Regions from separate parts of the Ruegeria sp. CDSA021 genome, predicted to be linked through region 1. Evidence: riboswitches for the same ligand, from Rfam matches in the RefSeq annotation. Region 1 holds a riboswitch; each other region holds the start of a gene.
The links. Region 1 has a riboswitch for cobalamin ahead of AC2FLD_RS04035 (DUF1636 family protein). Riboswitches for the same ligand answer to the same signal wherever they lie in the genome.

Region 1 (4,383 bases):
GCAAAAACACAGCTGGATGGGGTCAGAGCCTTTGCCCGGAACCCAGGAACGCGCGGCGGCGGTGAGTTTTTACCTCGGATTGATGACCGCGGAATGCCTGTCGCTGACCGGACACAAGGGCCCCATTATCGTCGAAGGTCCATTTGCCAGGAACAAAGGCTTCGCCAGTATGCTCGCCGCGGCGACAAACTGCAGGGTCGACGCGACCGTCACCGCAACAGGAACGAGCCAGGGAGCCGCCCTCTTGGCAACAGGCGCACTCCCCGAGCGCGCGGCCTTCGACGTCGAAACCTATTTTCACAAGACCGACGAGAGCTACCAACGTTACGCGAACAGTTGGCACAGAGCCGCAAAAGCAGGCCTGGAACCACGCCCATAGGATACCCTAAAAACCTGCACGGAACTCCGATAGCAGACATTGGGGACCAGCGTGAAACTGAACGGAATGGGCTCGATGCCGCTGTTCTCTGCGGTGCGCCCTGACTGGCTGAAAGAGCACTAACCGGTCATTGCGATGTGAACTGGCTACTGCGGTTGCATTCGGCAGCGACAAGCCCCAATCCCGACATTCACAAGCCAGTTTGCAGTTTCCGATTTGCGCTGCAGAGATACCTCTGAGGGGGCCATGGCTGGATGTGGTTGTGCATTATCTTGAGGGCAACGTCGCCCTCTCCAAGAAAAGCCTGAGCGAGAGTCAACCTGACAAAAACCGCCAGTATCATGGGGCACGCACAGGTCAATGTCGCGCTGGGGATGGCAAAGGGTACTCGGTCTTGAACAATCGCAATACCGGGCGGCCCTTTGCCACCAATAACATCCGGCGTTCAGTGCCCGATCCGGTTTTGCGGGACGACCTCATACCCAGGCTCTTCGGGCTCATCATCCAGCATCTCGGGTGGAAATCCCGGCGCGCGGATGTCCAGACCGGTAGCCTCTTCCAATCGTTTGATGATGTTTGGCGACAACTCGCGTTCGCCATACCTTGCGATGGCGTCCTCGAAGATCTTGATCATGACCGGGTTCATCTCAAGCGGCACACCGGCGCGGTCCGCGACCTCCTGAAACAGACCTATATCCTTTTTCACCAAATCCATGGTGAACGAAATATCGCGGGATCCATTCAGGATGACCTGGCTTTCGGTTTCATGCACAAAGGACGTGCCAGAAGAGATTTTGATGGCCTCATAGGTCGTGCCCAGATCCATACCTGCTGCCTTGGCAGTCACCAGTGCTTCGGCACAGGTGATCAGATTGGCTGTGGCCAGATAGTTGGTCAGCACCTTCAGAACCGAGGCAGAGCCCAGTTCACCGGTGTGCAAAACACGCCGCCCCATGGTGGTCAGAAACGGTAGAATCCGTTCGAACGTTGCACGATCACATCCCGCGAAGATCGAGATATTGCCAGTGGCTGCCCGATGACACCCACCTGAAACCGGGCAATCCACCGCCGCGCCACCGCGTTCGATTACCTCAGCGCCCAGACGCTTGACCTCGGCTTCATCGGTGGTCGACATCTCCATCCAGATCTGGCCGGGGCCAACCTCCGGCAGCATCTCCTGCATCACGGCGTCCGAGGCTGCAGGCGACGGCAGGCAAGTGATGACCGCATCACAGTCCCGCATCAACTGAGCCGGACCCTCTGCTGCCTTTGCGCCTTGGGCGACAAACTCGGCCACCAGATCCGCGTTCAGATCATGCACCGTCAGATCAATACCATTTCGCAGCAAGGATCCTGACAGCTTGCCGCCGACATTTCCCAACCCGATAAATCCAACTTTCATATGTCGCCTCTCCCTGTTGGCATGTGCCCGTCATGCGATCACGGATTTATGCGACCATTCATGCCGCCCAACGACAACCGCAGGTCGCTTTTCGCATCCTTCCCCAGATGTTACGCGTAACGCGCTTGACAAGCGGGTCAGCGGTGCCGCATGTCCCTTTCGTTGGTGTCTGCAACAGCAGATGAAAAGGGAATGCGTCAACGGGTTGTCCGCCAAACGCAGCCGCCCCCGCGACCGTGACCGGAGAGGGTGCCCAATGCCACTGGCCAAGGCCGGGAAGGCGGGACATCCGACAGAGGACCCTTACGAACCGGGCCTCTGACATCCGCAAGCCGGGAGACCTGCCAGCACCCGAAGTTGAAACCGGGCGGGGTGTTCCGGTGTCGGGTCCATGTTGCAACACGTGGCCCGCTTGAAACCCCGTCCCCCGCGAAGAGGATTTGGGGGGATGAGAGATATGACTGAGACCGCACCGGTCGAGCTGCTGGTCTGTACGACCTGCCGCCGCGGTCAGGCTGTTGAGGATGATGCGCAGCGTCCCGGCACATTGCTGCACCAGGCCTTGGAACAGGCCGAATTGCCCGACGGCATTACCCTGAAACCCGTCGAGTGCCTTTCGAATTGCGATCAGGGCTGTTCCATAGTGCTGCGCGGTGGCCCGGATCGCTGGACCTTTGTTTATGAGAACTTGAATGAGGTTGATCATGTCGATGTCATCATCGACGGCATCACAAAGTATCTGGCCACCGAAGACGGCTTGGTCAAATGGCGCGAGCGCCCCGAACATTTCCGCAAAAACTGCGCCTCCCGCATTCCCCCGATTGGAGCCTGACATGTCGAACCTTGAAAAACTGCCCGTCACCGTGATCACCGGATTTCTGGGCTCGGGCAAGACGACACTGGTCAAACACCTGATGCAGAACCCACAGGGCAAGCGTCTGGCCGTGGTCGTCAACGAGTTCGGCGATGTGGGTGTCGATGGCGACATCCTGAAATCCTGTGCCATCCCGGACTGTCCGGCGGAAAACATCATGGAACTGGCAAACGGCTGCATCTGCTGCACCGTGGCCGACGATTTCATCCCAACCATCGAAGCCTTGATGGCGCTGGAGCCGCGCCCTGAGCATATCCTGATCGAAACCTCGGGCCTCGCTCTGCCCAAACCGTTACTCAAAGCCTTCGACTGGCCCGATATTCGCTCGAAGATCACCGTGGATGGCGTGATCGCTCTGGCCGATGCCGAGGCCGTCGCCGCCGGTCGGTTTGCACCGAATGTCGAAGCCGTGGATGCTCAGCGCATGGCCGACGACTCGATCGACCACGAAACGCCACTGTCCGAAGTGTTCGAGGATCAGATTTCCTGCGCCGACATCATCCTGCTGACGAAACCCGATCTGGCGGGCCCCGAGGGCGTGGCCAAGGCCAAAGAAGTCATCGCCGCCGAAGCGCCGCGCCCCCTGCCCGTGGTTGAGGTTGCCGAAGGCGTTGTGGATGTCCGCGTCGTGCTGGGCCTGGAAGCCGCTGCCGAGGATGACATGGATGCCCGCCCGTCGCATCACGACGGTCACCATGATCACGAACACGACGATTTTGAAAGCATCATCGTCGAACTGCCAGAACAGACCGACCCGGCCGCGCTGGTCACCAATATCGAACGCTTGGCGACCGAGCTGAACATCTTGCGCGTCAAGGGTTACGCTGCCGTCCAAGGCAAACCCATGCGCCTTCTCGTTCAAGCCGTCGGTGCGCGCGTTCGTCACCAGTATGACCGTCCGTGGGAACCGGGTGAAGAGCGCCGCTCGCGTCTGGTGGTCATTGCCGAGCATGACGACATCAAAGAGGCTGAAATCCGCGAGATCCTCGCGGGCGTCACCGAGGCCGCCGAGTAACCCATGCACGTCGTCTTCCGCGAAAGCCACGGGCTCGAGGAAACCGAGACCCCAACCGATCTGGGTCAAAGCCCGGCGGATCTGGTTGTCTTGTCCTTCTCGGACAGTGACCTCGGCGCATTCGCGGCGGGATGGCATCGCGGTGGCGGGCCCGAGGGGCGGATGCCGACGCTTCGACTGGCCAACCTGACGGCGCTCAAGCACCCTCTGTCCGTCGACACCTATGTCGAGCAGACGCTGGACGGCGCCAAGGGTATTCTGATCCGCTTGATTGGCGGCGTGCCTTACTGGTCGTACGGCTTGCAGCAGGTTCTGGCACTGGCGCAGGCCAAGGGCATCGCGCTAGCCGTGCTGCCAGCGGATGGGCGCGAGGATACGCGGCTGGATGACTATTCCACCCTGCCCGTTTCAACCCTGCGCCGTCTGGCCCATCTGTGCGACACCGGTGGTGAGGTCGCAGCGCAAGCCGCATTGGCACAGATGGCCTTGGCAGCCGGGCTTTATGCCGGGCCGGTGATGGGCGCGAAGACCTTGCCCGAATGCGGGGCATGGTGCCCGGATCGCGGCGTGATTCCAGCGGACACTGCGTTCGAAGGGGACGCGAAATGTATCGTCGTCACGTTTTATCGCGCCTATCTGACGTCGGCCGACACCGCCCCTGTCGCAGCTCTGATCCGCAGCTTGCGCGCGCGCGGGTTCGCGGCAGTGGGCCT
Region 2 (4,383 bases), on a different contig from region 1:
AAAAACCGTACTTCGAACAGGTCCGGGTGCCCTTAAACACATTGATGAATTGCTCAAGTTCGATCCCAAGGTGCTCAGCCCAGATAACACAGGATTCGAGCGTATCCATCTGACGTTCTGACGGGTTGTCTTTTTCCTCTGCCTTCCCTATATCCAGAGTCGAGAGGTTGGCGCGGGCGAGCGCCTCGCCAACCTGGTCAGGTCCGGAAGGAAGCAGCCACAACGAGCCCCGCTTGGGTCGATGTCCAACCTCTCACTTCATGAACGTTAGCCGCAGGAGGGCTTTATGATTGTAACAAAAACCCTTCGGGCAGCACGGTTCTGATCTCACAATACCAGCCGACTGCCTGAACACATGACCCGGGGATGCGCGATCGCCATCCGTTGGGATTGCTGTTTCTGACAACAGGCAGACCAATGCATTCTTCTCTTTCGGACCTGGGATGGTCCTCTCATTTTGCCGCGCAACACGCGGCTCATCCTTCGTGCACGCCTTTTCGCATCGCTTCTGTTCATCGGGACCGCCTGATCGGGCTGAACCCAGAGGGCGAATTTCAACTGCTGACCCCTGATCAATCGACCGGTAGCTATGCCGTCGGAGACTGGGTTCTCACTGACAACGACAAACGCGTTCACCATCTGCTCGACCGGCGCAGCCTACTGCAACGACGAGCTGCAGGTACAGGTGCTGCGACGCAACTGATCGCAGCCAATGTCGATGTGCTGTTCATCGTCAGTTCGTGCAACGCAGATTTCAACCCGCCCCGGCTAGAGCGTTATCTGGCGCTTGCGCATCAAGCAGGATGTTACCCAGTCATTGTCCTGACAAAGGCTGACAAATCTAATGACCCCAAGCGTTTCTCAGGACAGGTGCAGGCCCTGGACCCGTATCTGACAGTTCTGGCAATCAACGCACTGGACCCAGCGGAAATTGAAACGGTTCTGTCCTGGTGTCCTAAAGGCCAGACGGGCGCGCTGGTTGGGTCGTCAGGTGTTGGCAAGACGACACTGTCCAACGCCTTGACCGATCAAGATCTTGCCACGTCAGGTATTCGAGAGGACGACGCTCGCGGTCGGCACACAACTACGGCACGCGCATTACATCGGATGCGCAACGGCGGCTGGCTGATCGACACGCCTGGAATGCGCGCTTTGCGCTTGCTGGACGCTCAGGACGGTATCGACGAAGTTTTTTCAGACCTCACCGAACTTGGCCTGAACTGCCGCTTTTCAGATTGTCAGCACGACTCCGAGCCAGGCTGCGCGGTACAGCAGGCAATCAACCAAGGCGTGCTTGATCCTGCCCGCTTGGATCGTTGGCGAAAACTTCGGCGCGAAGATCAGCGCAACTCGGAAACTGTCGCCCAATCCCGGGCGCGGGACAAAGCGTTTGGTAAGATGGTGCGGGGTGTCATGCAGGAACAAAAACTGCGCAAAGGGCGATAGCTGGAAGGTGTACGTCAATTCGTGTGCCGCGCCTGGTCAAGCGATCAGGCGCGGCCATACTGCCGCATTGCGCCGGGCAAATGCTCCGATATGGCCAATCTCCGGCAATCCGAAATCATCAGACCTAAGCAGGTGCCGCTTAGCCTCGGTGCCATAAAGGTCGGCAAGCCGCCAGACCGCTTCTGGCGGGACCATCTGGTCGTCTTCGAAAGTGAACAAGTCCACGGGTGTACGAGAGCCGTCCCAACGCGTCTCCGGAAGGTATTGTCCGATTTCAGGCACATAACTCAAAGGTGCCGTGCACCATTTGCGCCATTGCCAGTAGACCGAGGCCGGCAAGTCCGCGCCAAACCCGATTGCCTTTCCCGGCAGATAGCCCAGCGCTTTTACCAGCAATGGCGCGTGCCCATACCAGAACACACCGGCCAATCCTCGATAAGGCCACGGGTGATCGCTCAGGGTCACAAGCCCCGAACACACGGAAATCATTCGATCGATCAGATCAATATCCGGCTGAACCGGCCCCAGCATCGCACCTACCGAATGACCAATTGTCCACTGCTGCGCATCAGGATAGCGCATGCGCATTTCCGTCCGCGCCGCTGGCATGTCGATCAAAGCCCAATCCGCCATTGTCGCACGCGCATCCTTCATACGGCCGGTCAGAGAATGCCCGAAATCCCGATAGTCATAAGTCAGGCACGCCATGCCTCGCTCTGCAGCCAGCCAACGTGCGAAGTGGCGATAATAGTCGCGCGGCACACCTGTTGCGCTGTTCAGAACAACCACGGTCTCGGGTTCTGTGATCGGTCGGTACAGCCGCGCTGATAAGGTCGTCGACCCGGACGGAAAGAGGAAATCTTCGGTCAAAACCGCCTGCTCTGTGTCCAACATGATCCCTGACCTTGCGCTGAAAATTGACTTGCTTACCTTCAATGGTGAAAACTCTACGCGGGAACTTTCCACCCATCCAGCATGACCAAACGTCGGGCGAAAAGATCAGCTTGACTCGGCACCGGGTCAGACGCTAGCGGTTGTGTGATGGTTCCTGTCCCCCACAAGGGGTCGGGATGAAAAGGGAACACGGTGCGGTTCAGCCTGGTCATTCGGGCGCAAACCAAATCCGCGACTGCCCCCGCAACTGTAAGCGGTGAGCAATGCCAAAACACCACTGGCCCCTGGGGCTGGGAAGGTCGGCAAAGCCAAGACCCGCAAGTCAGGAGACCTGCCATCGGAATTGAAACCGAAACTCGGGCGGGGTGTCCGGGCAGGTCCTGACTGCACTTTGCCGTCCCACCTGACCCGATCTTCCTGTCCAACACGCGCGGAGGGCGCAGGATGATCTGGAAGACAAAGACACATGAATACAGCGCAACAGTATGTCAGCGGACAGGCAAAACCTGCCCTGCCTTGGCGCGACTTGCGCGCTCGGTTTCCGAGGCTATGACTCAGGCCACAGCGGCCACAGGCGACGAATTCGAGTTTGATGGCGGCAGTGAATTGGCGCATTGCGCGGAAGGGTGCCACGCAACCGTTCGAGCTCAATCAGACAGAATTCGCATCTTTTGCGGCACACAGTCTGAAGTTCAGCCCGAGGACCTGAACGCGTACGCCGATCTGATCTTTGGGAATACGTTCACCACCTTGCCATCCGGCCTCATTGCAGACCCACCCTGCGCGATGATCGAGGTTGTAACGCTGCGGCCCCGCAAACCCGTGCACGCGCCTGAACATCTTTCGGCCTAAGACTACACGACCTGAGTCTGAAATTCCCGTGCCGCCCAGGCCAGTTGGGCATCTGTTTCCACTGCACAGGGACGCAACACCCGCAAACGCTCAAGGGCCTTGTCTGCCCGCTCGCCGCATTCGACCATCAGCCTCAGGACAACCATCCCCGACCTGCCGCAGCCGCCCCGACAATGCACCAGCACCCGGCCTCCTCCAGCCAGGGCGTGCCGGGCGGCGGCGCTGACGCCGGGCCATGCCTCTTCAACTGCTGCAGTAGGTGCACCAAAGTCTTCGATCGGCAGATGCACCCACCGGCTCGCGCGGCTTTGGATATCGCTGCCGAAATCCTGCGCCCCATGCTGAAGCAGCTCGACATCCGTTGTCATTGAAACAACAAGCCCCGGCTTCCATGCCGCAATCGTTTCAAGATCACCCCCGTAATCACCACCGCGTCCGGGCATCGACGTCAGGGCAAGCGTTCCCCCTGCGACTTGCAAAGCATAGATAACCAGCTGCGACATGAACCTGTGTCCTCCACCCAGAACTCGTTACAAATATGAGTCTTTAAATCTGTTGGAACAGCTTAGTGCGAAACCGGCCGGTTTCTAAATCAAAAATCATCGCGCCATGCTGTGGACGTAAACGACAGCGGCCACTACGCTGTGCCGAAGCCCCGAATCCGACCGAGAAAACATGACCGACACTCCCAGCCCCGCCTATCAGGTTCTCGCCCGCAAATATCGCCCGGAAACCTTTGCCGATCTGGTGGGCCAGGATGCCATGGTGCGCACCCTGAAAAACGCATTCGAAGCGGACCGGATTGCGCAGGCTTTCATCATGACCGGCATTCGCGGCACCGGTAAAACCACCACCGCGCGGATCATCGCCAAGGGCATGAACTGCATCGGTCCCGACGGCGCTGGCAGCCCAACGACCGAACCTTGCGGCCAATGCGAACATTGCGTGGCGATCATGGAAGGCCGCCATGTCGATGTGATGGAGATGGACGCCGCCAGCCGAACCGGTGTGAACGACATCCGCGAGATCATCGACAGTGTCCGCTATCGCGCCGCCAGCGCACGTTACAAGATCTACATTATCGACGAGGTTCACATGCTCTCGACCAGCGCCTTCAACGCGCTGCTCAAGACGCTTGAGGAACCGCCTGAGCATGTGAAATTCATCTTCGCAACCACCGAAATCCGCAAA
Region 3 (4,383 bases), on a different contig from region 1:
TCACCACTCATCTGGGTGCACTGATGGGCGATATGGCCGTCACCTTGATGCCTTCGGGCGGTGTGTTTCTTGTCGGTGGCGTTGCCGAGAAAAACCGCTGGCTTTTTGGACAGGACTTCATGGAAGCCTTCAATGGAGGTGGGCGTTTCAGTGAACTGCGCCAGTCTTTGAACCTCTACGTTTCTGAACAAGCTGAGTTTGGTATTATCGGGGCCAACAATTTCTGCAAGAACGCCCTGAAACGCTAGGCGAAAAACTTCTTCGACAAACCGGGAAAGGACCGTGGAATGATCTTGTGTTGCGGCGAGGCTCTGATCGACATGATTGCCGAGCCAACAGCTTCGGGGGCGCAAGGTTTCGTGCCGCACACCGGAGGTGCGATCCTGAACACCGCGGTGGCCATGGGGCGATTGGGTGTGCCCGTTGGAATGCTGACCGGAATGTCCAGCGATATGTTTGGTAAGCAACTGACCGACGCGCTAAATGCAAGCCACGTAGATACATCGCACATGGTCGTCTCGGATAGACCCACGACGCTTGCCTTCGTTCAGCTTACGGACGGGCACGCAACCTACAATTTTGTCGATGAAAACACGGCCGGGCGCATGTTGCTTCCCGAAGATATGCCGGATCAGCTTCCGGCTGTCACAACCTTGTATCTTGGGGGGATCAGCCTAGCGTGCGAGCCCTGTGCCGATGCCTACGCGTCATTGCTGAACCAGCACGGAGGCGATCGGGCAGTGATGCTGGACCCCAATATCCGTCCGGGTTTCATCGCAGATCAAACCCGGTATCGAACACGCCTGAACCGGATGATCGCCCAATCGGATATCGTCAAAGTATCGGACGAGGATCTGGACTGGATCATTCCCGGCAGTGAACCCGAAGCGGCAAAGGCCGCCTTGCTGTTGCAGACCGGACCATCGGCCCTGATCGTGACCCGGGGCCGCGACGGCGCGAACGGATATTTGGCGGATGGGTCACAGGTATCCGTGCCAGTGAAACCGGTGCAGGTCGTCGATACAATCGGTGCCGGAGATACGTTCAATGCAGGCGTGTTGACCGAACTCCACCGAGCGGGTCATCTGACAAAACCGGGGGTGCGAAACCTGACCCCCGACGCTTTGCGCGCGGCAATGGCCTTGGGCGCTGAGGTTGCAGCTGTAACCGTTTCCCGTGCCGGGGCAGAGCCGCCTTGGGCACATGAGCTTTGATCATTGAGGTTAGCCAATGAAGCGATCCGAAATAAACCGCATCAAGTCTGAAGCGCAGACTTTCATCCAATCCTTCGGAGCAGTGTTGCCGCCTTTCGCATATTGGTCGCCCGAGCAGCTGCGCAGCCCTGAGGCGCAGACGATCCGAGACCGGGGCTTGGGTTGGGACATTACCGATTACGCCCAAGGCCGGTTTGACGAGTTGGGCCTTTTTCTTTTTACCCTGCGCAATGGTGAAGTGAACGATTTGAAATCCGGTCGTGGGATGCTGTACGCAGAAAAGCTATTGATCTCGAAAGATAAACAGCTATCCCCAATGCATCGTCACATCGTAAAGGCTGAAGACATCATCAACCGGGGCGGCGGCGATCTGGTGCTGGAGATTTACGCGTCAGACCCTGAGGGAGGCATCGACCGGGACACGCCTATTACGGTGCCAAGCGATGCCTGCCCGGTTACCCTAAAACAAGGCGAGCATCTGCGCCTGAAACCAGGGCAAAGCGTGACCTTGATGCCAGGCGTCTGGCACGCTTTTTGGGCAGAACGCGGCGATTGCCTGATTGGCGAGGTTTCGACCGTGAATGACGACCGCACCGATAATGTGTTCGAAGACCCAATCCCGAGGTTCTCGAAAATCGAGGAAGATGCCGAACCCGATTTCCTTCTTGTTTCAGACTACTAAGGTTGATCCAGTTGAGCCTGTGCAAAAGGAATAGCGGGCACAACACTTGTTTTTCGTGCCAGCCCCAGTTTCCTACCGCTTGACAAGTCTTGCATTGCCGGACTAGCTGATCTCGATGGTTCCGCAAGGGATGAAAATGGGAATACGGTACGGCGCACCCTTGCGCCAAGTCCGTGACTGCCCCCGCAACTGTAAGCGGAGAGCGACGCCACTTCACCACTGACCTCGAGGGGTTGGGAAGGTTGGCCGAGCCTTGACCCGCAAGTCAGGAGACCTGCCATCGCATGTTAAACCAACCCGGGGCGGGGCGTCCTGGAAGGAGGCTCGATGGCGCGTTTGCGTGAAAACCCGGTATGGTCCCCCTGTCTGTGTCCGACAAAAGACGGAGACGGCAATGACCACCTATCCTGAGCATTTCGTTCTGATCTGTTCCACATGTCAAGGAACGATGACGGCGGAAGCCGTGCAAACCGCATTGGACGATCGGTTGCCAGACGGTTTTGAAATCCGGTTGATTGCCTGCATGGCAGGTTGTGAACGGGCCATGACCGTTGGTTTTCAGGCTACGGGAAAAGCGCAGTACCTGTTTGGCGATATTGAGACGGCCAACGATCTGACCGCTCTGGTTGAATTTGCAACCCAGTTTGGCGACAGCAAAGACGGCTGGACCAGCGCTTCAGATCGCCCCCCTGCCCTGTTTGCCAAAACCTTGTCGCGGATGCCTGCCATGCCATCGCAGGGGGCTTCATGAGTTTTCTGGTTGTCGAAGATCTGGAGTACTATGCCCTGAATGGCGATGTGCTGCTTCAGGATGTGTCATTCAGTCTCGACGAAGGCTCAATTCTCGCAATCGCTGGACCAAATGGTGCCGGAAAAACCACTCTGCTGAACTTGCTGTGCGGAATTGAAAGGCTGGTTCTGGGGGACGTTCGCGTCCGAAATCAAAGCCTCCGTACTCTTACCGCTCATGAACGTGCTCGAACCATTGCAGTGGTTGGCCAGCAGGAAATGCCAGATGCTCGATTGCGTCTGCGCGACTATGTTGCTCTGGGGCAAATCCCGATTAAAGCTGATCGATCGGCAGGAGAACATAAAGAGGATCTTGATCGGGTTCTGGCGACGGCCGGTCTGTTGCATCTTGCCGGAAAACCCATAGGCCAACTATCGGGAGGCGAACGCCAGCGGGCGCATATCGCGCGGGCGCTGGCACAAAACCCGTCTTTACTGTTTTTGGACGAACCGACAAACCATCTGGACCCGGATGCCAAGGGGCACATGCTGTCCTTGGTTGCCGAGTTGGGCGTAACGGTGGTCATGATCGTGCATGATCTGGTCATGATTCCGGAATTCGCCACCCATGTTGCGTTGATGAAATCCACACGCCTGACAGGGTTCGGACCTGTTAGCGACGTACTGACCCCCGACCGGGTGCGCGACACCTTTGGCGTGGATTACCTGTGCTTTCAGCATGAAGGCCGCATGATCCCTGCCTTGGATATCCGAAAAAGAAAACTGTCATCATAACAGGAGCTTACAATGATGCACAAACTCTGGCCCGTGGCTTTGTTCACCGGTCTGGCCAGCGGCGCGGCTGCAGATGCTATAACAGTGGACAATTGCGGTGAAACGTTGGTGTTTGAAACCGCACCGGAACGTCTTGTCGTGCATGACATGAACATGACAGACATGGCTTTCGCCCTTGGCCTGCAAGACCAGATCGTGGGCCTGACCGGCATCACCGGATGGTACAAGACAAGCCCTGATTTTGAAGCGCAACGCGGCGAAATTCCTGAGCTTGCGCCCAAATACCCAACCATCGAAAACCTCGTCTCGGTCGAGCCGGACCTGTTCTTTGCAGGCTGGTATTATGGCATGAAGCCGGGTGGCGACGTGACCCCGGACACTTTGGAACCCTTCGGCATCAAGACCATGGTTCTGACCGAAAGCTGTATCCATTTGGACAAGGATCGCCCCACGGCCAGCATGGATCTGCTGTTCAACGACGTGTTGCGTCTTGGTCAGGTCATGCAGGTTGAAGACAAGGCCGAGGCACTGGTCGCGGGTTGGAAGGACCAACTGACCGCCATCGAAGCGAAAACTGTCGACTTGGCGAAAACGCGCGTCTTCCTCTTGGATGGGCCAGCAGATGCGCCTTTCACAGCCGGCAAATTCGCAATTCCCGACGCAATGATTGCAGCGGCCGGAGGCGAAAGCGTGACCCATGATCTGGAAACAAGCTGGGGCCGCACTTCGTGGGAGGCCGTGGCTGCCGCCAACCCTGAGTTCCTGGTATTGCTGGACTATCAGACCGGAAACGGTGCAGAAGATACTTTCCAGTTTCTGAAAGATCATCCAGTTATGTCACAAACCGATGCCGTCAAGAACGAACGCTGGATTGGCCTGCGTTACGAAGAACTGACACCTGGACCGGCGAACATTGAAGCCATTGAGAAGATGGCCAAAGCGATGCATCCGGAGATCAACTGA
Region 4 (4,383 bases), on a different contig from region 1:
TCCTGCAATTTGGCGATAATATCGTCGCGCTCTGCGCAATTCTTGGCAAAGGCGGGCGGGGCTGTGGCAGCCATACCAAAGGTCAATGCAAGGGCGAACAAACGCTTGAACATGACAAACTCCTTTCATTTCGCGTTTCGCTTGTGAGAGGAGCACACCGGGAGAAGCATGTGCCCCCCTCGGTTTTTATGTCGGGATCGGATGATGTTGTTTCAAAGCACGAATGCTCAAGAAAACGTTGGCAGCAAGTGATCCTGACAGGTAGATCATACCATAAAATTACGATTTTAATGTGTTCGACTTCACAAGGCATGGCAAAATGGCAACACAACCCCGAGCATGGCAGAGGATGCTGTCAGGCCGCAGGCTGGACCTGTTGGACCCAACCCCGGTCGATATCGAGATCGAAGATATCGCGCATGGGCTGGCCTTTGTGGCCCGCTGGAACGGGCAGACAAACGGTGAATTCGCCTATTCCGTAGCCGAACATTCTCTGCTGGTCGAAGAGATTTTTGGCCGCATTGCCTCCAAAGCCCCCGCTAAATGGCGATTGGCAGCCTTGTTACATGACGCACCGGAATATGTGATCGGCGATATGATCTCACCCGTCAAATCCGCTGTAGGCCCGGACTATGGCGCACTGGATGACCGGTTGGCGGCGGCGATCCATATCCGATTCGGGTTGCCTGCTGAAGTGCCGAAGACGATCAAACGACAGATCAAGAAAGCCGACAAGATCAGCGCCTGGATGGAGGCCACCCAAATCGCGGGATTCTCTGAGCCAGAAGCGACCAAGTTCTTCGGTCGCCCGGATAAGGCGGTGATGGAGGGGTTGAGGATTACGCTGCGCCCGCCGGTCAAGGTGCGAGAGGCGTATATGGAACGACATGCGGCGTTAATAGCTTTTCTATAGAAAACCAATTTCAACCAATGTCCGGGTTGCACCCAAAGCTACCGAGATGATGCGGGGTAACGATTGACTGTGTTGACGATGTTGCAAGGGGATTCCATCAATACCGTCTAGGGTGATCTGTGGCACGAAGAGCACCACAGATCGTCAATTTCACGCCTAAGTGGCTGCGTTATGCAAACGGTTGGCGAACACGCCTTTGTCGGTCAGATCACGCAAGCTTTTCGCGCCTGCCAGAGCTGCCAGATCGGCCAACGGTTCGATCAGAATGACTAGCAGATACGCCACCCCAAAGCTGGTTACAGCTGTAAGGTTCTCGCTGCCGAAGCCTTGACCGTAAATCGCCCAGAAAGCCACCCAAGCCACAACACCACCCTGATAGACCGCTGACATCTTTAGTACGTCCAAGTACCGCAGATCGACATATGCAGTCGTCGATGGAATAACTTTCTTTGCCAGCGCGTCCACTGCAAAGAGCGGGAACAGCAGAGTGGAGATGTTCACAAAATACATTGGCAAATCAGTTGGGGCGAAAAGGAAACCCTGGATCGCCAAACCACCCGCAAGACCGAGGGCCGCAGGCCCGGAACCAAGTAGCAAAAACAGTGTCGTACCAAGGATTATGTGCACTTCGGAGATTCCAACAGCGAAGTGTGGCAAGATTTCAAAGAAGATGAACACCCCAAAAGCGGCAATGACAGACCGAACGCCAAATGAGACGACGGAGTGGGTTTGGAGATCATCATTGATCACTTTCAAGGAATAGCCCGCAGCGGCAGCAGCCGTCCCATAGGCGAGGGCCATTTTCGCGCCGTCAACGACGCCAGGTTCGATATGCATAGTAGAGTTCCTTTCGCGTCCACCCGACGCAGAAAAAGGGCCAGAAAATTCCGGCGGTTGCGTAAAGATGGTTGGTATCCTGACTCGTAGCCTTGAAAACTATGACTACTTACAGTTGCGGGGGCAGTCCGGGCTTTTACCTGGTTCCCAATTAAGACCTCCTCTCGAAGGTCACCATCGTCGCTACACTACACAAGCTAAGGTTCGGAGCAAGGCTTGATTGCGGCGCTTAGGCATTTGCCAGCGGCAGATGAAGCGGAAATTAGGTTGGTGAATATGAAAATCCGCTTTGCCCCGCAAAGCAGACTTAATCCGTGTCCTCAGAGCAGAATCTTGGTTCAGATTGAAACCAATTCGCCACTCGTCACCGCGGGCTACGCTTCGCCAAAATACGCTGCAACGTCCTGCGATGCATGTTCAGCCGGCGTGCGGTCTCCGACACGTTCCGGTCGCACAGTTCGTAGACCCGCTGAATATGCTCCCAGCGCACGCGATCCGCGCTCATGGGGTTTTCCGGCGGTGGCGGCAGTTCGTCGCCCTTGGCCAGCAGCGCATTGGTGATGTCGGTGGCATCGGCGGGTTTGGACAGGTAATCGGTTGCACCGATCTTGACGGCCGCTACGGCAGTGGCAATCGCGCCATATCCGGTCAGAACAACAACCCGGCTGTCGGGGCGCTTTTCCCGCAGCACTTCGACAACATCCAACCCGTTGCCGTCTTCCAGCCGCAAATCCACAACCGCGTAAGCGGGCGGGCGGGCGGTAGAAATGGCGCGGCCTGCGGCAACGGAACCGGCGGTTTCAACTTCGAATCCGCGCTTTTCCATGGCCTTGGCCAGACGTCTCAGAAACGGCTCGTCATCATCTACCAAAAGCAGGGACTTGTCAGGGCCGATATCAAGCTGAGAACTGTCTGCCATATGTTAGGTCTTTCCGTTATTTCATGCCTTTGGCTTGGGTATGAGTAATAGCAGCGCAGGAACAAAGGTCAAACAACCTTGTCACGATGCGGCCTGATCCAGAAAGCACCCAACCTTGTCCGCCATCTGCTCGGCCGTGTCATCGCGCTTGAAAAACTCAAGAAAACCGTGCTCGGGCGTGACCAGATAGGTGAAGGTGGAATGATCGACCAAATAAAACTCGTCGCTTTTGTCATGGGCCTTGTAATAGGTTTTGTAGGCTTTGCTAGCTGCTTTCACTTGCTCGGGCGAGCCGGTCAGCGCGATGGTTTTGCCGCCGAGGTTGAATGCATAGTCGGCCATCACTTCGGGCGTGTCGCGATCCGGATCAATTGAGATGAACAGCGGCGTCACCGATTGCCCGCGTTCAGCCAGAATATCGACGGCCTCGGCGTTGCGCGACATGTCGAAAGGGCAGACATCGGGGCAGAACGTATAACCGAAATAAACCAGCGTCGGTTCAGTGATCACGTCTGCGTCAGTGACCGTCTCACCCTTGCCGTTGACCAGCTCAAAGGGTCCGCCGATTGCTGCGGTTCCTCCGGCGATCTGGCTGGACCGGCACTGCGCGAACTGATCGCCAGTGCCACCACCACGCGTCAGAAGCCACATGGCCCCAAGGCCAATTACCAGTACAACAGCTGCAAGAATTGCGTATAGACGGGTCATTTCAGTTTTCCGGTCGCAAGGGGGTTGTTGATCGCTTCGGCTGGGACACCTATCAAGATGATCAGCCTTTGCAACAGGACATAAAGAACCGATGGCAGAATCCAATCAGACTTTTTGGCGCGGCCAGGAACGGAGCAGCTGGATTCGCCTGCGCACCCTGATCCTGTTGCGATGGGTGGCCATCATCGGCCAGTTCACTGCCATCACCGTTGCCCAGCAATATTATGACGTGCAGCTGCATCTGGGCCTGTGCTATCTGGCCATCGGCATTTCGGTCATGAGCAATTTTACGGCCATTTTGTTGTTCCCGCAGAACAAGCGCCTGACCGAGTTTGAAAATTTCTTGATGATCCTGTTTGATCTGCTGCAGCTGTCGATACTGCTGTATCTGACGGGGGGCTTGAACAATCCGTTTGCGCTGCTTCTGTTGGGGCCGGTTACAATTTCTGCCAATGTCATGAGCACCCGGTCGACCCTGATCGTTGGGGCTGTGGCGATTGTTCTGACCACGCTGCTGGCCGAGTTTCACCTGCCACTGCGCACCAATCTGGGGCTGGTTCTGGATATTCCGGATATTCTGCTGTTCGGCAATTGGGCCGCAATCGTCATCGCTATCGTTTTTATCGGAGCCTACTCCCACCGCGTCAGCTCTGAAGTTCAGTCCATGTCCGAAGCATTGGCTGCAACGCATATGGCGTTGGCGCGCGAACAGAAGCTTACCGACCTGGGCGGCGTTGTTGCCGCCGCCGCGCATGAGTTGGGCACTCCCTTGGCAACCATAAAACTGACCAGCGCGGAATTGATCGAGGAACTGGATGATCGCCCGGATCTGATAGAAGATGCCGCGCTGATCCGAGAGCAGGCCGACCGCTGCCGCGATATTCTGCGTGATATGGGACGGGCCGGTAAAGATGACCTGCACTTGCGGCAGGCGCCACTGTCGACCGTGGTGAACGAAGCCGCCGAACCACATGTGGGACGTGGCAAAGAGGTTCATTTCTCGGAA

Region 2: another riboswitch for cobalamin. It lies ahead of AC2FLD_RS14605 (hypothetical protein); the one in region 1 lies ahead of AC2FLD_RS04035 (DUF1636 family protein).
Region 3: another riboswitch for cobalamin. It lies ahead of AC2FLD_RS06595 (DUF1636 family protein); the one in region 1 lies ahead of AC2FLD_RS04035 (DUF1636 family protein).
Region 4: another riboswitch for cobalamin. It lies ahead of AC2FLD_RS15660 (energy-coupling factor ABC transporter permease); the one in region 1 lies ahead of AC2FLD_RS04035 (DUF1636 family protein).

Annotation. Positions count from the first base shown of each region.
Region 1 covers NZ_JBXWQJ010000002.1:366,279-370,661, reverse strand. Annotated here, with positions in the region: gene AC2FLD_RS04045 (FGGY-family carbohydrate kinase) at 1-379, shown strand, start outside; partial or broken gene AC2FLD_RS04040 (NAD(P)-dependent oxidoreductase) at 825-1,787, opposite strand; cobalamin riboswitch at 1,928-2,144, shown strand; gene AC2FLD_RS04035 (DUF1636 family protein) at 2,239-2,613, shown strand; gene cobW (cobalamin biosynthesis protein CobW) at 2,615-3,670, shown strand; gene cobN (cobaltochelatase subunit CobN) at 3,674-4,383, shown strand, end outside.
Region 2 covers NZ_JBXWQJ010000010.1:130,188-134,570, reverse strand. Annotated here, with positions in the region: gene AC2FLD_RS14625 (bifunctional 2',3'-cyclic-nucleotide 2'-phosphodiesterase/3'-nucleotidase) at 1-121, shown strand, start outside; RNA gene ffs (signal recognition particle sRNA small type) at 161-259, shown strand; gene rsgA (ribosome small subunit-dependent GTPase A) at 418-1,446, shown strand; gene AC2FLD_RS14610 (alpha/beta hydrolase family protein) at 1,483-2,340, opposite strand; cobalamin riboswitch at 2,472-2,693, shown strand; gene AC2FLD_RS14605 (hypothetical protein) at 2,785-3,192, shown strand; gene AC2FLD_RS14600 (protein-tyrosine phosphatase family protein) at 3,195-3,695, opposite strand; gene AC2FLD_RS14595 (DNA polymerase III subunit gamma/tau) at 3,868-4,383, shown strand, end outside.
Region 3 covers NZ_JBXWQJ010000004.1:57,443-61,825, forward strand. Annotated here, with positions in the region: gene AC2FLD_RS06580 (glucokinase) at 1-248, shown strand, start outside; gene AC2FLD_RS06585 (carbohydrate kinase family protein) at 288-1,214, shown strand; gene AC2FLD_RS06590 (D-lyxose/D-mannose family sugar isomerase) at 1,231-1,896, shown strand; cobalamin riboswitch at 1,996-2,192, shown strand; gene AC2FLD_RS06595 (DUF1636 family protein) at 2,291-2,647, shown strand; gene AC2FLD_RS06600 (ABC transporter ATP-binding protein) at 2,644-3,420, shown strand; gene AC2FLD_RS06605 (ABC transporter substrate-binding protein) at 3,433-4,383, shown strand.
Region 4 covers NZ_JBXWQJ010000011.1:159,978-164,360, reverse strand. Annotated here, with positions in the region: gene AC2FLD_RS15670 (hypothetical protein) at 1-113, opposite strand, end outside; gene AC2FLD_RS15665 (HD domain-containing protein) at 320-913, shown strand; gene AC2FLD_RS15660 (energy-coupling factor ABC transporter permease) at 1,070-1,750, opposite strand; cobalamin riboswitch at 1,803-1,944, opposite strand; gene AC2FLD_RS15655 (ActR/PrrA/RegA family redox response regulator transcription factor) at 2,115-2,669, opposite strand; gene AC2FLD_RS15650 (SCO family protein) at 2,751-3,377, opposite strand; gene regB (sensor histidine kinase RegB) at 3,469-4,383, shown strand, end outside.